DNA from 3 places in the Pseudomonas sp. NPDC090752 genome. Region 1 is predicted to be linked to each of the others. Evidence: riboswitches for the same ligand, from Rfam matches in the RefSeq annotation. Region 1 holds a riboswitch; each other region holds the start of a gene.
What was found. A riboswitch is a leader RNA that binds a small molecule or an ion and turns the genes downstream of it on or off. The one in region 1 is predicted to bind cobalamin.

Region 1 (5,298 bases):
AACTGTAATCACGGCCCAGCCACTGATTGGCCAGGCACTTGAACAGGTTGACCGCGTTGGCCTTGCCGCCTTGGCGCAAGTAATGCCACAGGCGCTCGGCCGGCTCGCCAGTGACCGTGCCAAGGCCGGTCAGCTCGGGGTCGGGCCGGTCGTCACCCGGCACCAGGATCAACTGCACCCCGCGCGAGGCCAGTTCGACCAATTGCTCGACCCCATAGCGCCAGTAACCGACGCCGCCGTGCAACGACACCAGGATCACCTTGGCATGGCGCAGTACCTCGTCGATGTACAGGTCGACCGAGGCATGGTTCTGCACTTGCATGGGGTTGGCCAGGCGCAGGCTGGGGTAGTCATCCGGCAGTTGCTCGGCAGTTTCAGCGAGCAATGCAAGGTGCGAATCGCCGCTGCAGAGGATCACCAGTTCGGCGGGCGTCTGGCCGAGGTCGGCGATGCTGTCGTCCGGCACGAAACCGCCGGGCTGGGTCCGCAGCAGGTGCATGGGTCAGGCGCCCAGGGCTTGGCGCAGGCGCGCTTCCAATTGCACGGCATCCAGGTCCTGGCCGATCAGCACCAGGCGCGTGATGCGCGGCTCGTCGCTACGCCAGGCGCGGTCGAAGTGCTTGTCGAAGCGGGTGCCCACGCCCTGTACCAGCAGGCGCATCGGTTTGCCGGGGATGGCCGCGAAGCCCTTGGCGCGCAGGATCCCGAACTCCACCACCAACTGCGTCAGCGCATCGAGCAACAGGGCTTCGTCGGCCTCAGGCAGGTCAATGGAGATGGAATCGAAGGCGTCATGGTCGTGGTCGTCATGATCGTCGCCGTCGTGGTGCGAATCATGGTGAGTACGGCGGCCATCGATGTGCGCCTCCGACTCCGCGCCCACGCCCAGCAGCACTTCGAGCGGCAAGCGCCCGCTGCTGGCTTCGATCACCTTGACCGCAGGCGGCAGTTCTTCGGCAACCTCAGCGCGCACTTTGGCCAGGCCCTCGGCGTCGATCAGGTCGGCTTTGTTCAGCACCACCAGGTCGGCGCTGGCCAGCTGATCGGCAAACAGCTCATGCAGGGGCGATTCATGGTCCAGGTTGGGGTCGAGTTTGCGCTGGGCGTCGACCTGGTCCGGATAGGCGGCGAAGGTGCCGGCGGCTACGGCCGGGCTGTCAACGACGGTAATGACCGCATCAACCGTGCAAGCGTTACGGATTTCCGGCCACTGGAAGGCTTGCACCAGCGGCTTGGGCAGGGCCAGGCCGCTGGTTTCGATGAGGATGTGATCGAGGTCGCCGCGGCGCGCCACCAGCTCGCGCATTACCGGGAAGAACTCTTCCTGAACGGTGCAGCACAGGCAGCCGTTGGCCAACTCATAGACCCGGCCGCTGGCCTCTTCCTCGGTGCAGCCGATGCTGCACTGTTTGAGGATTTCGCCGTCGATGCCGAGCTCACCGAATTCGTTGACGATGACCGCGATGCGGCGGCCCTGGGCGTTGTCCAACATATGCCGGAGCAAGGTGGTCTTGCCCGAGCCGAGGAAGCCGGTGACGATGGTGACGGGGAGCTTGGCCAGTGTTTTCATGTCGCGTTGCCCTTGGCAGGATGGCGCGGGCATGCGGGACGAAAGCCGCGGGCCAGGTGGCCGGGCTCGTTCGCCACCGGATCACCCCGCCCGGTTGAAAGTCGAAAACGTCACGAGGCAGGTCTCCTGGCTTGCACCGTTGCGCCCCCTCATTGAACAGGGGCTGGCGGGATGACGCCTTCCCGCGCCAGGGCGCAGTGGCTGTGTCGATCCGTTTCGGTGCTTACAGTTGCGGGGGCAGCCGCGGCTTGTACCGCGTTCCCGTCTTAGCTTCGGCGTGGCCGAAGAACCTCGAAGCGGCAAGGCTACGCGGGGGGTGGTGGCTGGTCAACTCATGGCTTGAGATTTGTGCTGCCCCTGAGATCGAGCGCCGCGCGGGCGGCGCTCGATCTCAAGAGCAACATAAAACTCAAGCGAACACTACACACCACCTCACCAATTGACGCAAACCCTCCCCCGTGCTCTCCTTACACCTCGCGTTCAGGTGCCCCCACGGGGGTGAAACGGGAAACCGGTGCGTCGCAAGCCCTCACCAGGGCGCGACAAACCCGGTGCTGCCCCCGCAACGGTAAGCGAGTGAAACGTCTGGACCACTGTGCCACGCAGTACGGCATGGGAAGGTGACGCTTTACCAGGAGCCCTGCTCCTCCTCGCAAGCCCGGAGACCGGCCTGGCGTTCATGAACACCCCGCGGTGGGCGGGCGCTGTCGCATTCCCCTGGGCCATTCAAGCCCGGGGTTGTCGCGCTCGCCTGTGCCCCGTTGCCCATACAAAAGCAAAGCAGAGGAACGCGTCATGCCCATCACCAGCACCAAGCACGCTATCGCCACTCCCGTCACCCTCAGCCAGCGCGTGGTCATCGCCGCCGCCGCCAGCCTGCTGGGCCTGTGCCTGGTCTACTTCGCCGGTTTTTCGCACCTCGAAGCCGTGCACAATGCCGCGCACGACACCCGCCACAGCGCCGCCTTCCCCTGCCACTGAGACCGCCCCATGATCAAGCGCATTGCCCGCACCGCCGGGTTCAGCGGCCTGCTTGCAGCCTTGCTGCTCACCCTGCTGCAAAGTTTCTGGGTGGCTCCGCTGATTCTGCAGGCGGAAACCTACGAGTCGGCGGCGCCTGCCGTCGAGCAGCACAGCCATGACGGTGAAGCAGCCGTTGCCCATGAACATGCAGCCGGGCATGAACACAGCGAAGAGGCCTGGTCGCCGGAAGACGGCTGGCAGCGCATCCTCTCCACCACCGGTGGCAACCTGGTCGTCGCCGTCGGCTTTGCGCTGATTCTCGCGGCCCTGTACAGCCTGCGCGAGCCCAACCGAGTCAGCACTGGCGCGCTCTGGGGCCTGGCCGGCTTCGCCGTGTTCTGCCTGGCGCCCACTCTGGGACTGCCGCCTGAGCTGCCCGGCACTGCCGCCGCCGACCTCGGCCTGCGTCAGAGCTGGTGGATCGGTACCGCTGCCAGCACCGCCATCGGCCTGGCGCTGCTGGTGTTTGCCCGGCACTGGCTGCTCAAGGCGCTCGGCGTGGCATTGCTGGTGATGCCCCATGTCATTGGCGCACCACAGCCCGATGTCCACGCAAGCCTGGCCCCTGAAGCCCTGGAAACTCAGTTCAAGATCGCTTCGTGGCTGACCAATGCCGCCTTCTGGCTGGCCCTGGGACTGCTCAGTGCCTGGTTGTATCGCCGCTCAAGCCAGGCCTGATGGCCAGCGAACAGCCGCAGGTGGCGCTGTACGCCGGCTTCGGTTGCCGCCGAGGCTGCCCGGCGGATGCGCTCGACGCCCTGCTGCGCCAAGCGCTGGACCGCCATGGTCTGGCGCTGTCTGCGTTGCAGGGCATCGCCAGCATCGCCTTGAAAGCCGACGAGCGTGGCCTGCAACAACTTGCCAAACGCCTCAACCTGCCGTTGGTTATATTCGAGGCCAACCAGCTGCAGGCGTTCGAGCCCCTGCTCAGCCACCGCTCCGCGAAAGCCTTCGCCCACAGTGGCTGCTGGGGCGTTGCGGAGAGCACAGCGCTGGCCTTGGCGCATCTTGATCACGGCCGTGTCACGCTTCGGGTGACACGGCAGACGCTCGGCACTGCCACCCTCGCCCTCGCCTGCGGCGATTAATCGCAACATCCAAGGATTTCTCATGACGGTCTACTTCATTGGTGCCGGCCCCGGTGACCCCGAACTGATAACGGTCAAGGGGCAACGGCTGATTCGTCAATGCCCAGTGATCATATACGCCGGCTCCCTGGTACCCGCCGCCGTACTCGAAGGCCATCAGGCCGAAACGCTCATCAACAGTGCCGAACTGCACCTGGAACAAATCATCGACGCCATGCGCTCAGCGCATGCAAAAGGCCAGGACGTGGCCCGCGTACACAGTGGCGACCCCAGTCTGTATGGGGCTATCGGCGAGCAGATCCACCACCTGCGCGAACAGGGTATCGATTACCAGATCATCCCCGGGGTCACGGCCACCGCCGCCAGCGCCGCCTTGCTGGGCTGCGAGCTGACCCTGCCGGAAGTAGCGCAGACCGTCATCCTCACGCGTTACGGCGACAGCTCGCCGATGCCAGCCGGGGAGCAACTGGGCGACCTTGCCCGGCATGGCAGCACCTTGGCCATCCACCTAGGTGTCAAGCACCTGGCACGGATCGTCGACGAACTATTGCCCCATTACGGCAGCGGCTGCCCTGTGGCCGTGGTGCACCGCGCGACCTGGCCGGACCAGGACTGGGTGCGCGGCACCCTCGGCGATATCGTCGAACAGGTTGGCGCCAAAGGCTTTCGTCGCACGGCACTGATCCTCGTCGGGCACGTGCTGGGTGACGCGCCGTTCACCGCCTCTGCCTTGTATCGCGCCGGACATTCGCACCTCTATCGGCCAGGCGACTAACCGTTGCCAAGCAGCCAATGGCCGGAGCAGACTCCAGGTTCCTAACCACGGACTGGAGTCATGCCCATGCTGGCGCTACGCCCTAATTGCGAATGCTGCAATGTCGATCTGCCGGGCGATAGCCCTGATGCGCTGATCTGCTCGTTCGAATGCACCTTCTGCCGCCGTTGTGCCGACACTCACTTCCATGGTCGCTGCCCCAACTGCTCCGGCCAGTTGCTTGCTCGCCCCCCCCGCGTCGGCCAGTCCTTGAGTAACAATCCTGCTTCGACCCAGCGCGTCCTGAAACCCCACGCTGGCTGTAAGTAACCAATCATTGCAAGTGACGTCGAATTCAACCCGAAGATGCCTGTTTTCAGGCATTTTTGTAGGATTTTTCGACAACGCCAACCTCATTAGTCAACGGATCTATACTCGCCATTACCAAGGCGTCGGAATGGACGTATCGTGCTGCGCTGCAGAAAGATCTTGCAGACGTATTCCTGATTAGCCCAGGGAAACGGCCCACATTCCGACAGGAGTTATCCTCATGACAACCGTGCTGATCGTCGATGACCACTCAACCGTTCGATTTGCCGTACGCATGCTGCTTGAGCGCGAGCGCTTTCAAGTCATAGGTGAAGTCGACAACGGCAGCGAAGTGGCGCAGGTAGCACGCAAGCTGCAACCCGACGTCGTGGTCCTGGACATCGGCCTTCCTGGTCTCGACGGGATGGAGGTGATCAAACGCCTGCAGCAGCTCGAGCATTCGCCCAAGATCATGGTACTGACCGGCCAGGCCACCGACTTGTATGTACGCCGCTGCCTGGATGCCGGTATTGGCGCATTCGTGACCAAGAGCG
Region 2 (5,298 bases), on a different contig from region 1:
TCGGATGACCGTCGTTATCCACCCCGAGCAAACGGGCCTTGCCGGCACGACCGCCACCACTGTCGAGCTGTACGCCAAGATAGGCGTGGGCATCCACGCCCACTCCGATCGGCCCCTGGGTGAAGCCGGACTGGAAAGTACCCATCAGGCCGTAGGCCCATTCCTCCGCCAGGCCATTGCGTTCGCTGCGCGGTTTGTAGGCATTGCGCGCAGCGCTGTTGCGCCCACCGTGTTTGTAGTCACGTTGGTCGAACACCGTGCGGTTGAGGATGCTCCAGGTGCTGTCTTCGAGCAGGCCATTGCTTTGCGACTGCGCCGACTCGGCCATCGCCAAGGGGGCGAGGCTCAGCAGCGGCAGGGCCAGCAGCAGACGACTCATTGCCCGGCCTCCAGTTGCTGCAGTTGCGCCGCGAAGCGCGCTTGCGCCCGTGCCGGCAACGCTGAAGGTAGTGCGGTCGAACCGGTTTCGCCCACCTGGATCAGCATCACCATGCCCATCGCCAGGTGCGGAATGCACTGGATGCCGTACAGCCCTGGCACCGTGAAGGTGTGCTCGTACGGCTGGTTCAGTTTGCTCTTGAACACCTCGGCGCCGTTTGGCAGCAACCCAGGCACGCTGGCCGCGTTGTGGCCGCTCTGGGTCGGCACGAAGCGCACGGTATCGCCCGCTGCGATGCGCAAGTGATCCGGTTCGTAGACCATGGCGCCCGCCGTGCCGCGGTTGAGCATCTTCACTTCATGCACTTCGGCCAGGGCGGCAAAGGGCAGCAGGGCGCTGGCGAGCAGCAGGGCGGTGGAGCGCAACAGCATGACGGGAACTTCCTGGTTCAAGGGGCGCGAAAGCGCAGGATGCGCGCGCCGTCGAAGGGGTCGGTGAGGTAGCGGGCGTGCACGCCGAAGGTGCTCAGCAGGCGTTCGGGAGTGAGGACTTCCAGCGGCTTGCCGAGCGCAACCAGGCGGCCTTGATCGAGCACCGCCACGCGGTCGCAGGTGAGCGCCTGGTTCAGGTCGTGCAAGGCCACCAGGGTGGTCACCGGCAGCGCCTGCACCTGCTGCAGCAGGCTCAGCTGGTGCTGGATATCGAGGTGGTTGGTCGGCTCGTCCAGCAGCAGCACTTGTGGGCGCTGGGCCAAGGCACGGGCGATGTGTACGCGTTGGCGTTCACCGCCGGACAGCGAACCCCAGATGCGCGTGCGCAGGTGCGCGGCATCGAGGTCGGCCAGGGCCTGCTCGACGATGGCGTGGTCGTCTTTGGAAAACGGTGCCAGGGCCGACAACCACGGCGTGCGGCCGAGGGCTACGGCGTCGAATACGCTGATCGCGTCGAGGGTGTCGGCCTGTTGTTCGACCAATGCCAAGGCTTGGGCGATACGTCGGCGTGGCAGGCGTGCGAGAGGTTCGCCGAGCAGCTGCACGTTGCCGCTATGCGGCGTGCGCAACCCGGCCAGAAGTTTCAGCAGCGAGGATTTGCCCGAGCCGTTAGGCCCGACGATGCCGAGGGTTTCGCCTGTGATGACCATCAGGTCGATACCGCGCAGCACAGGGTTGCCCGACAGTTGCAGGCTTAGCCCCTGGCAGGCCAGCGGGGCAACGTGCAGGGTTGTCATGGCTGTCATGCGCGCCCCCTGCGGCTAACCAGAATTAGCGCGAACACGGGGGCGCCGATCAATGCCGTGACGACACCGACGGGAATCACCTGCCCGGGGATCAGCGTGCGCGACAGCATGTCGGCAGCGATCAGGAACAACGCACCGCCCAGGGCACTGGCCGGCAGCAGGCGGCTATGGGCGGGCCCCAACAACAGACGCAAGGCATGTGGAATGACCAGCCCGACGAAACCAATGGCGCCGACGATGGACACCATCACCGCCGTCACCAACGCCGCACAGCTGATCAGCAGCAACTGGCTGCGGCGCACCGGGATGCCCAACGATGCCGCCGAATCGGCGCCGAAGGTGAAGGCGTCCAGCGTACGGCGGTGCCACAGGCACACCGCCAGCCCGAACAGCGCCACCGCCACTGCCAGCCACACCGACGGCCAACGCACGCCGCTGAGGTTGCCCAGCAGCCAGAACAGAATGCCGCGCGCCTGCTCGGCGGTGGCCGACTTGGTGATGAGGAAGGCGGTCAGGGCGTTGAACAGTTGCGAACCGGCGATGCCTGCCAGGATTACCTGGGCGTTGTTGCTGCTCGGGCCGGCCGCGCGGGCCAGCACCAGCACCAGACCGAAAGCCGCCAGGGCACCGACGAAGGCGCCGCCAGACATGCTCAACGCCGCGCTACCCAAGCCCAGCAGGCCGACCAGCACGGCGCCGGTCGAGGCCCCGGCCGAGAGGCCCAGCAAGTAAGGTTCCGCCAGTGGATTGCGCAGCAGCGCCTGCAGGATCACCCCGCAGGTCGCCAGCCCCGCGCCGCAGGCCGCGGCGACCAAGGTGCGGGTCAGGCGGTAGTTCCAGATGATGCCAGCGTCGATCGGGTCGACCGGGTAACCGGCCTGCCAAAGGTGATTGGCCAGTACCTGGAAAACCACGCGCAGCGACACCGTGGTTTCGCCAATCGCGGTGCCTGCCAGCAAGGCGGCGAGCAGGGCGACCAGGGCCAGGGCGGTGCAGGGCAGCAGTCGCTTCATCACTGGGCCGCTTTACCGCTGGCGAAGGCCGTCGACAGGGTCTGCAGGCCACGGAACAGGCGGATGCCGGCCTGCATGGCGTCGGCGTCGAGGATGATGATGCGGTTGTTCTTCACCGCATCCATGTGCTGGGTGACCGGGTCGCTGTGGAGGAATTCGAGCTTCTTCTGGTAGTCGTCGGCCGGGAAGCGGCGGCGGTCCATGCGGGCGATGATCAGCCAGGTCGGGTTGGCCTTGGCGAGGGTTTCCCAACCCACGGTCGGCCATTCTTCGGTGGACTTGACCACATTGCGCACGCCCAGGGTACGCAGCATGAAGTCGGCGACACCCTGCTGGCCGGCGACGTAGGGGTCGATGTCCAGGTCGGCGCTGGAGAACCAGAACAGCGCTGAGGTATTGCTCAGGTCCTTGCCGGCCAATTGCTGCTTGGCAGCGTCCAGGCGGGCTTCGAGATCGGCGTTCAGCGCGGCGCCACGGTCCTGTACGTCGAAGATTTCAGCCAGCTGGCTGACGCTTTTATAGATGCTGTCGACCTGGAAGGCCTGCAGGCGCGTGCCGTCGGCACCGACCAGGTTGTCCTTGCCTTCGCAATCCGAGGGCAGCAGGTAGGTGGGGATCTTCAGTTCGGTGAATTGTTCGCGGGTCGCAACCACGCCCTGGGCGCCGACCATCCATTCGAACTGCACGGCCACCAACTGCGGACGCTTGCCGACCACCGCTTCGAAGCTTGGGTCGTTGTCGGCCAGGCGCGGCACCTTGTCGTTCAGTGCCTTGTACTCGGGCAGCACGTTGTTGAACCACAATGACGTGCCGGCCAGCTTTTCGCCCAGGCCCAACGCATAGAGCATCTCGGTACCGGCCTGGCCGATGGTCACCGCACGCTCGGGGGCGTGGGCGAAGGTTTGCGGCGCGCCGCAGTTGTCCACGGTCAGCGGGTAGTGGGTGGCGGCGGCCTGGGCCACACCGGTGAGGCTCAGGCCGGCGAGCAAGGTGAAGAAACGAGGCAGCATGCGGGGCGATCTCCTATCGGACAGTTCACGGAAGAACGCACGGACAGGCATCGCCGAGCCCCTGCAGGGCGCAGGGGCAACACTGATGGCCAATCCCGGACACCCCGCCGGTTGGTGAATGTTGGCCGGCAGGTCTCCTGACTGGTGCGTCGTCGTCCGGCTCCAGCCTTCCCGGATCAGTCATCCAGTGGCATCGATGGAGCGAACTCGGCACTTACAGTTGCGGGGGCAGTTCCCTTTGGCGCGCCTGGGCGGCCTGGGATTCCCTATTATTTCCGTGGTGGAAACCGGCGGCCCGCATGGTAGACCATCAGGCGCCGGGTGAAAACGCTAAATCAGAAGTACTTGAGCCAGGTAATGTCGCGACGGCGCGCCTTGAGCCGGGCGAACCATTGCACCGGCAGGTACAGCGCCAGCGCCAGCAGCACCGCGCTCAGCCATACCGCGCCGATACCATCGAAGCCGAAGTAGTCACCGTGATTCAGACCGAACAGGGCGACGCTGGCCAGGTACAGCAGTTTCAGTACGTACAGGTGCAGCAGGTAGAAGAACATCGGCGCCGCGCCAAACACCGCCAGGGCGCTGATCCAGCGTGCCTGCCCGGCGCGTTCGAAGGCCCGCAGCAACAGCAGGCCGCAGCTCAGGGTCAGGGTAAGGAACAGCAGTGAAGGCGGGTATTTGGTGATGTTGAAGAAGCTCATCAGCGTCTGCGTGAAGGTTGGGTAGCCGCTCCACGGCGCCTCGCCATAGCCGTTGAGCATGCGCAGTACGACGAAGCCCAGCAGGGCGATCACGCCCCCCAGCAGCAGTCGATTCTGGCGTTTCTGCGCATCTGTGCCGCGGGCAAACCATGGGCCAAGGCCATAGCCCAGGGCAATGACGCCGATCCAAGGCAATACCGGGTAGGAAGTACGCAGGCGCAGGCTATCGGAAAACTCCAGCCAGCCACGGTCATGCAGGATCGCCCACGGCACATGCATGGCCGACTCCACGCCGAAGTGCAGGCCATCGAGCAAATTGTGGCCAGCGATGATCGCGGCACCAACGGCCAGCAGGGCAGGGCGTGGCAACCACACCAGCAGTGACAGGGCGATCATGCTCACGCCGATGGCCCAGATCACTTGCAGGTAGATCACGCTGGGCGGCAGCTGGAAGGTCCAGGCGAAATTGACCAGGGTGAACTCCAGCACCACCAGGAACAGGCCGCGCTTGAACAGGAACGCCGAGACATCGCTGCGGCCCTGGTACTTCTCGCCGTACAGCCAGGCCGACAGGCCGGTCAGCAGCACGAACACCGGTGCGCACAGGTGGGCCAGGGTGCGGCTGGCGAACAGTGTCGGGTCGGTGGCGTCGATGGTCATCGGGTCGCTGACCTGGCGGTGCAGGAAGAACGTCTCGCGAACGTGATCGAGCAGCATGAACAGGATCACCAGGCCGCGCAAGGCGTCGATGCTCTGCAGGCGCTGGGTGAGCAGGGTGGGGGTGGCGGCGGCGCTTGTCATGGAAGAGGGTCGCAGGCAGGAATGAATGTCAAATGAAACGTTATCTTATAACTATTTCATTTGAGTATGAAAGTTGTTTTTGTGTTGTTCATATTGGCCCTTTCGCGGGCAAGCCCGCTCCCACAGGATCTCCACTGTCTCGCGTTCAGTGATGAAC
Region 3 (5,298 bases), on a different contig from region 1:
AAGCTCGACAAGGACCTGGCGCAGAACCTGCCGACCGCCTACGCCCAGGACCAGGTCACGCTGGACTTCGCCTACTGGGCGAAGAACGGCCAAGCCATCGCTGCGCGCTGGAATGAGTGGTTGGTCAAATGAAAGTCGCCATCAACGCCCTGCAGAACGCGCAAGGTGCCCCCACGGGCACCGGCGCCCCGCAAACCGCACCCCGGCGCGAACCCATGAGCCGGCGTTGGAAAGGCAGCCGTAACCTGCTGCCGGCCCTGCTGTTCCTTGGCCTGTTCTTCTTCGCCCCGCTGATTGGCCTGCTGCTGCGCGGGGTGCTGGAGCCGGTGCCGGGGCTGGGCAACTACGAGCAGCTGTTCGCCAACTCGGCCTATGCACGGGTGCTGTTCAACACCTTCTCGGTGGCCGGTGTGGTCACCCTGATCAGCGTACTGCTGGGCTTCCCGCTGGCCTGGGCGATCACCCTGGTGCCCAACGGCTGGGGCCGCTGGCTGTTGAACATCGTGCTGCTGTCGATGTGGACCAGCCTGCTGGCGCGCACCTACTCGTGGCTGGTGCTGCTGCAGAGTTCGGGGGTGATCAACAAGGCGTTGATGGCCATGGGCATCATCGATGCGCCGCTGGAAATGGTGCACAACCTGACCGGCGTGGTGATCGGCATGAGCTACATCATGATCCCGTTCATCGTGCTGCCGCTGCAGGCGACCATGCACGCCATCGACCCAATGGTGCTGCAGGCCGGCTCGATCTGCGGTGCAAGCCCATGGACCAACTTCTGGAAGGTGTTCCTGCCGCTGTGCCGCTCGGGGCTGTTCTCGGGTGCGCTGATGGTGTTCGTGATGTCGCTCGGTTACTACGTCACCCCGGCCTTGCTCGGCGGCGCGCAGAACATGATGTTGCCCGAATTCATCATTCAGCAGGTGCAGTCGTTCCTCAACTGGGGCCTGGCCAGCGCCGCCGCCGCACTGCTGGTGGTGATCACCCTGGTGCTCTTCTACCTGTACCTGAAGCTGCAGCCGGAATCCCCGGTCGGCAACGCGAGGTAATCCGCCATGCTTCTGTCTCCCAATGCCATGGGCCGCCCGCTGCGCACGGGCCTGTACCTGACCACCGGGGTCATCGCGGCGTTCCTGCTGCTGCCGGTGGTATTCATCATCCTGCTGTCGTTCGGCTCGTCGCAGTGGCTGGTATTCCCGCCACCGGGCTGGACCTTCAAGTGGTATGTGCAGTTCTTCGCCAACCCTGAGTGGATGGATGCTGCGCTGGCCAGCCTCAAGGTGGCCGTGCTGACGACCATCGCCGCCGTGTTGCTGGGCCTGCCTACCGCATTTGCCCTGGTGCGTGGCCGTTTCCCCGGCCGCGAGATGCTCTACGGGCTGTTCACCATGCCGATGATCGTGCCGCTGGTGATCATCGCCGTTGCGGTCTACGCGCTGTTTCTCAAGCTGGGCTACACCGGCACGCTGTTCGCCTTCGTGGTCAGCCATGTGATCGTCGCCCTGCCCTTCACCATCATCTCGATCATCAACTCGCTGAAGCTGTTTGACCAGTCGATCGAGGATGCCGCGGTGATCTGCGGCGCTTCGCGCCTGCAGGCAATTTTCAAGGTGACCTTCCCGGCGATTCGCCCGGGGATGATCGCCGGCGGCCTGTTCGCCTTCCTGGTGTCGTGGGATGAGGTGGTGCTCAGCGTGATGATGGCCAGCCCCGACCTGCAAACCCTGCCCGTGAAAATGTGGACCACCCTGCGCCAGGACCTGAGCCCGGTAATCGCCGTCGCCTCGACGCTGCTGATCGGCCTGTCGCTGTTGGTCATGGTCATTGCCGCCGCCTTACGCCGGCGCACCGAAGTCAACGCTTGATTGCGCGGAGAAAACAACAATGAGTGCAGTGATCAAAGACAACGCGCATAGCCAGACCCTAGTCAGCCTGCGCGGCCTGAACAAGCACTACGGCGACTTCACCGCCGTGGACAACCTGGACCTTGAGATCCAGGACGGCGAGTTCCTCACCTTCCTCGGCTCCAGCGGCTCGGGCAAGTCCACCACCCTGTCGATGCTGGCCGGCTTCGAAACCCCCAGCAGCGGCGAGATCCTGGTCGAAGGCCAGTCGCTGGTGAACGTGCCGCCGCACAAGCGTGATATCGGCATGGTGTTCCAGCGCTACTCGCTGTTCCCACACCTGAACGTGCGCGACAACATCGCATTCCCGTTGGCCATCCGCAAGCTCGGCGCCGCCGAGATCAACAAGCGGGTCGACGCCATGCTCAAGCTGGTGCAACTGGAGAAATTCGCCCACCGCAAGCCCTCGCAGATGTCCGGTGGCCAACAGCAGCGCGTGGCGATTGCCCGAGCGCTGGTGTACGAGCCGCGCATCCTGCTGATGGACGAGCCGCTCGGCGCGCTGGACAAGAAGCTGCGCGAAGACCTGCAGGATGAACTGCGCCAGCTGCACCGCCGGCTGGGCATCACCATCGTCTACGTGACCCACGACCAGGAAGAAGCCATGCGCCTGTCCCAGCGCATCGCCATCTTCAGCCACGGCAAGATCGTTGGCCTGGGTACCGGTTACGACCTTTACCAGAACCCGCCGAATGCCTTCGTCGCCTCGTTCCTGGGTAACTCGAACTTCCTGCGCATCAAGGCCAGCAGTCATGGTGCCGGCAGCTTTGAAGGCCAACCGGTGGCGATCCGCCTGACCCCAGGCCTGGCGGCCGGGCAGGACGCGCTGATCATGGTGCGCCCGGAAAAGGCCCTGGCCCTGACCACCGAGCAGGCCGCGCGCGAACCGTTGCCCGCGGGCTGGAACGAAGTCGTCGCCAAGGTCGGCGAAGTGCTGTTCCTCGGCGAAAGCCAGACCTGCCACGTGATGACTCCAGGCGGCACCGAACTGACGGTGAAAGCACTGTCGGCTGCCGGCATGCCGATGCAGCCTGGCGATACCGTGAAGGTCCGCTGGGCGGTGGCCGATGCGTGCATCTACACCGAGTGGGCGGAAAGCGACCTGAGCAAGTCGGCCGGCGCACACTGACCGTCACGGCAGGTAAATGATTGACGCGCGCCCCGACCAATGGTCAGATGCGCGCCAGTTTCAGGTGTCCTGCGCCGCCGTGCGCAGGGTGAAACGGGAAGCCGGTGCGTCGTGGTTCACGACAAGTCCGGCGCTGCCCCCGCAACGGTAAGCGAGTGAGGCCTTCGACACACCACTGTGCGCCTGCATGGGAAGGTGAAGGCGTCCTGACCCTCGCAAGCCCGGAGACCGGCCTGAAGCTTCACTTGGCAACCCGCGGTGGGCGGGCGCAGGCCGGTATCCGCGTGCGCGCCTGCGTGCGTGGTTGTGCCTTTGCGTGTTTTCCACCGGGATCCATTCATTCCTGCTGTTAGTGGAAAGACATGTCCCGTTCCCTCAAGCTCCACCCCCTGGCGGCCTGCCTGGCCGTCGCCCTGCCAGCCCTGGCCGATGACCATGACAACACCGTGCTGGCGCTGCCTTCCACGGCCATCACCGACACCCTCGATGCACACCAGGTCGACCTTGCCACGCCGACCCAGGCCGGCTCACGGCTGAACCTCAGTGCCCTGGAGACACCGGCCAGCACCAGCACGATCACTGCCGAGCAGATCCAGCAACGCAACAACCTCACCGTGCAGGACGCCGTGACCCGCTCGCCGGGCATCACCTTCGTCGGCAGCCCCGGCGATGGCGGCACCGGCCTTTCGGCACGCGGTTTTACCGGGCATGGCTCGGTGATGACGCTGTTCGACGGCGCGCGCCTGTATACCGGTGCCGGCACCCAGACCTTCCCGGTCGACCCGTGGATGGTCGAGCGCATCGATGTGATCCGCGGCCCGGCTTCGGTGCTGTATGGCGAAGGCGCCACCGGTGCGGTGATCAACGTGATCCCGAAAAAGCCCTTCAGCGGCGACATCCGCAACCACCTGCGCCTGGGCTACGGCTCCTGGGACCGCCAGCAACTGGGCCTGGACAGCGGCGGCAGCCTCAGCGAACGCCTGAGCTATCGCCTCACCCTCAACCAGCAGGCCGGCAACGGCTGGGTCGACCGCACCGACTCGCGCAGCCTGGCCCTGAGCGCCGCACTGCGTTTCGACGCCAGCGACGACCTCAGCTTCACCCTGGCCCACGAGCGCGGCGATGCCGAGCCGGCCAATTACTATGGCACGCCACTGATCGATGGCCATTACCGCAGCAGCCTGCGCAAGAAGAACTACAACATTCAAAACGATGTGCAGCGCTACCATGACGAGTGGACCCGCTTCACCACCGACTGGACGATCAACGACCAACTCAGCACCAGCAACCAGCTCTACTACATCAAGAGCCGCCGTCACTGGCGCAACGCCGAGGACTACAGCTGGGACGCCGACCGCGAGCAGCTGCTGCGCCAGAGTTACCTGGAAATCAAGCACAACCAGGAGCAGATCGGCGACCGCCAGACCTTCACCTTCGACCATTCGCTGTTCGGCCTGGCGAGCAAGACCGTGGTCGGCGCCGAGTACAACAAGGTGCGTTTCAACGTCGACAGCAACTCGCCATACAACGATGTTGGCGGCGACTACATCGACCCGTGGCAGCCGGCACCCGGGTATTTCCACAGCGACTCGCCGACACGCCCGCAAACCCTGTCCACTACCCACACCTTCGCCCTGTTCGCCGAAAACCGCCTGCAGCTGACCGAACGCCTGTCGCTGGTGACCGGCGTGCGGCGCGACCAGAACCACATCGACCGCGACAACCTCATCAACGACACCCGCAGCGACCGCAGCCTGAACGGCGGCAACTGGCGCGCCGGGCTGGTGTTCGCAGCCACCGACAACCTGTCGCTGTACGGCCAGTATTCCACCAGCGAGGACGGGGTGAACAACCTGGTCAGCCTCAGCCCGACGCAGATGAACTACGACCTGACCGAGTCGAAGCAGACTGAGCTGGGCCTCAAGCAGCGCTTCTGGGACGGTCGCGGCGAGTGGACGCTGGCCGCCTTCCATATCGTCAAGAAGAAGCTGCTGGTGGACGACCCGCTGACCCACGAGAAACAGCAGGCTGGACAGCAGACTTCCGATGGCCTGGAGGCGACTCTGGAACTGGCCTTGCCGCAACAGTGGCAGGTCTCAGCCAATGCTTCGCTGGTGCGTGCCAAGTATGACGACTTCGACGAGTTGGTCGGCGGCGTGCCCCAGGACCGCGCCGGCAACCGCCCAGCCAACGTGCCACGGCGTACAGCCAACCTGTGGCTGAGCAAGGGCTTCGGCCAGCAGGTCGAGGCTGGCATTGGCGCGCGCT

Region 2: another riboswitch for cobalamin. It lies ahead of ACZ6YA_RS21435 (ABC transporter substrate-binding protein); the one in region 1 lies ahead of ACZ6YA_RS13100 (CbtB domain-containing protein).
Region 3: another riboswitch for cobalamin. It lies ahead of ACZ6YA_RS21445 (TonB-dependent receptor); the one in region 1 lies ahead of ACZ6YA_RS13100 (CbtB domain-containing protein).

What each region holds. Positions count from the first base shown of each region.
Region 1 is NZ_JBVJLI010000008.1:83,440-88,737, reverse strand. It holds gene cobN (cobaltochelatase subunit CobN) at 1-499, opposite strand, end outside; gene cobW (cobalamin biosynthesis protein CobW) at 503-1,570, opposite strand; cobalamin riboswitch at 1,670-1,879, opposite strand; cobalamin riboswitch at 2,036-2,258, shown strand; gene ACZ6YA_RS13100 (CbtB domain-containing protein) at 2,366-2,551, shown strand; gene ACZ6YA_RS13095 (CbtA family protein) at 2,561-3,271, shown strand; gene ACZ6YA_RS13090 (cobalamin biosynthesis protein) at 3,271-3,681, shown strand; gene cobM (precorrin-4 C(11)-methyltransferase) at 3,704-4,456, shown strand; gene ACZ6YA_RS13080 (DUF1272 domain-containing protein) at 4,523-4,765, shown strand; gene ACZ6YA_RS13075 (response regulator) at 4,986-5,298, shown strand, end outside.
Region 2 is NZ_JBVJLI010000018.1:95,871-101,168, forward strand. It holds gene ACZ6YA_RS21415 (OprD family porin) at 1-379, opposite strand, end outside; gene ACZ6YA_RS21420 (pseudoazurin) at 376-810, opposite strand; gene ACZ6YA_RS21425 (ABC transporter ATP-binding protein) at 828-1,616, opposite strand; gene ACZ6YA_RS21430 (FecCD family ABC transporter permease) at 1,613-2,629, opposite strand; gene ACZ6YA_RS21435 (ABC transporter substrate-binding protein) at 2,629-3,639, opposite strand; cobalamin riboswitch at 3,750-3,946, opposite strand; gene ACZ6YA_RS21440 (acetyltransferase domain-containing protein) at 3,975-5,141, opposite strand.
Region 3 is NZ_JBVJLI010000018.1:101,438-106,735, reverse strand. It holds gene ACZ6YA_RS21465 (ABC transporter substrate-binding protein) at 1-132, shown strand, start outside; gene ACZ6YA_RS21460 (ABC transporter permease) at 129-1,046, shown strand; gene ACZ6YA_RS21455 (ABC transporter permease) at 1,053-1,862, shown strand; gene ACZ6YA_RS21450 (ABC transporter ATP-binding protein) at 1,882-3,030, shown strand; cobalamin riboswitch at 3,076-3,281, shown strand; gene ACZ6YA_RS21445 (TonB-dependent receptor) at 3,393-5,298, shown strand, end outside.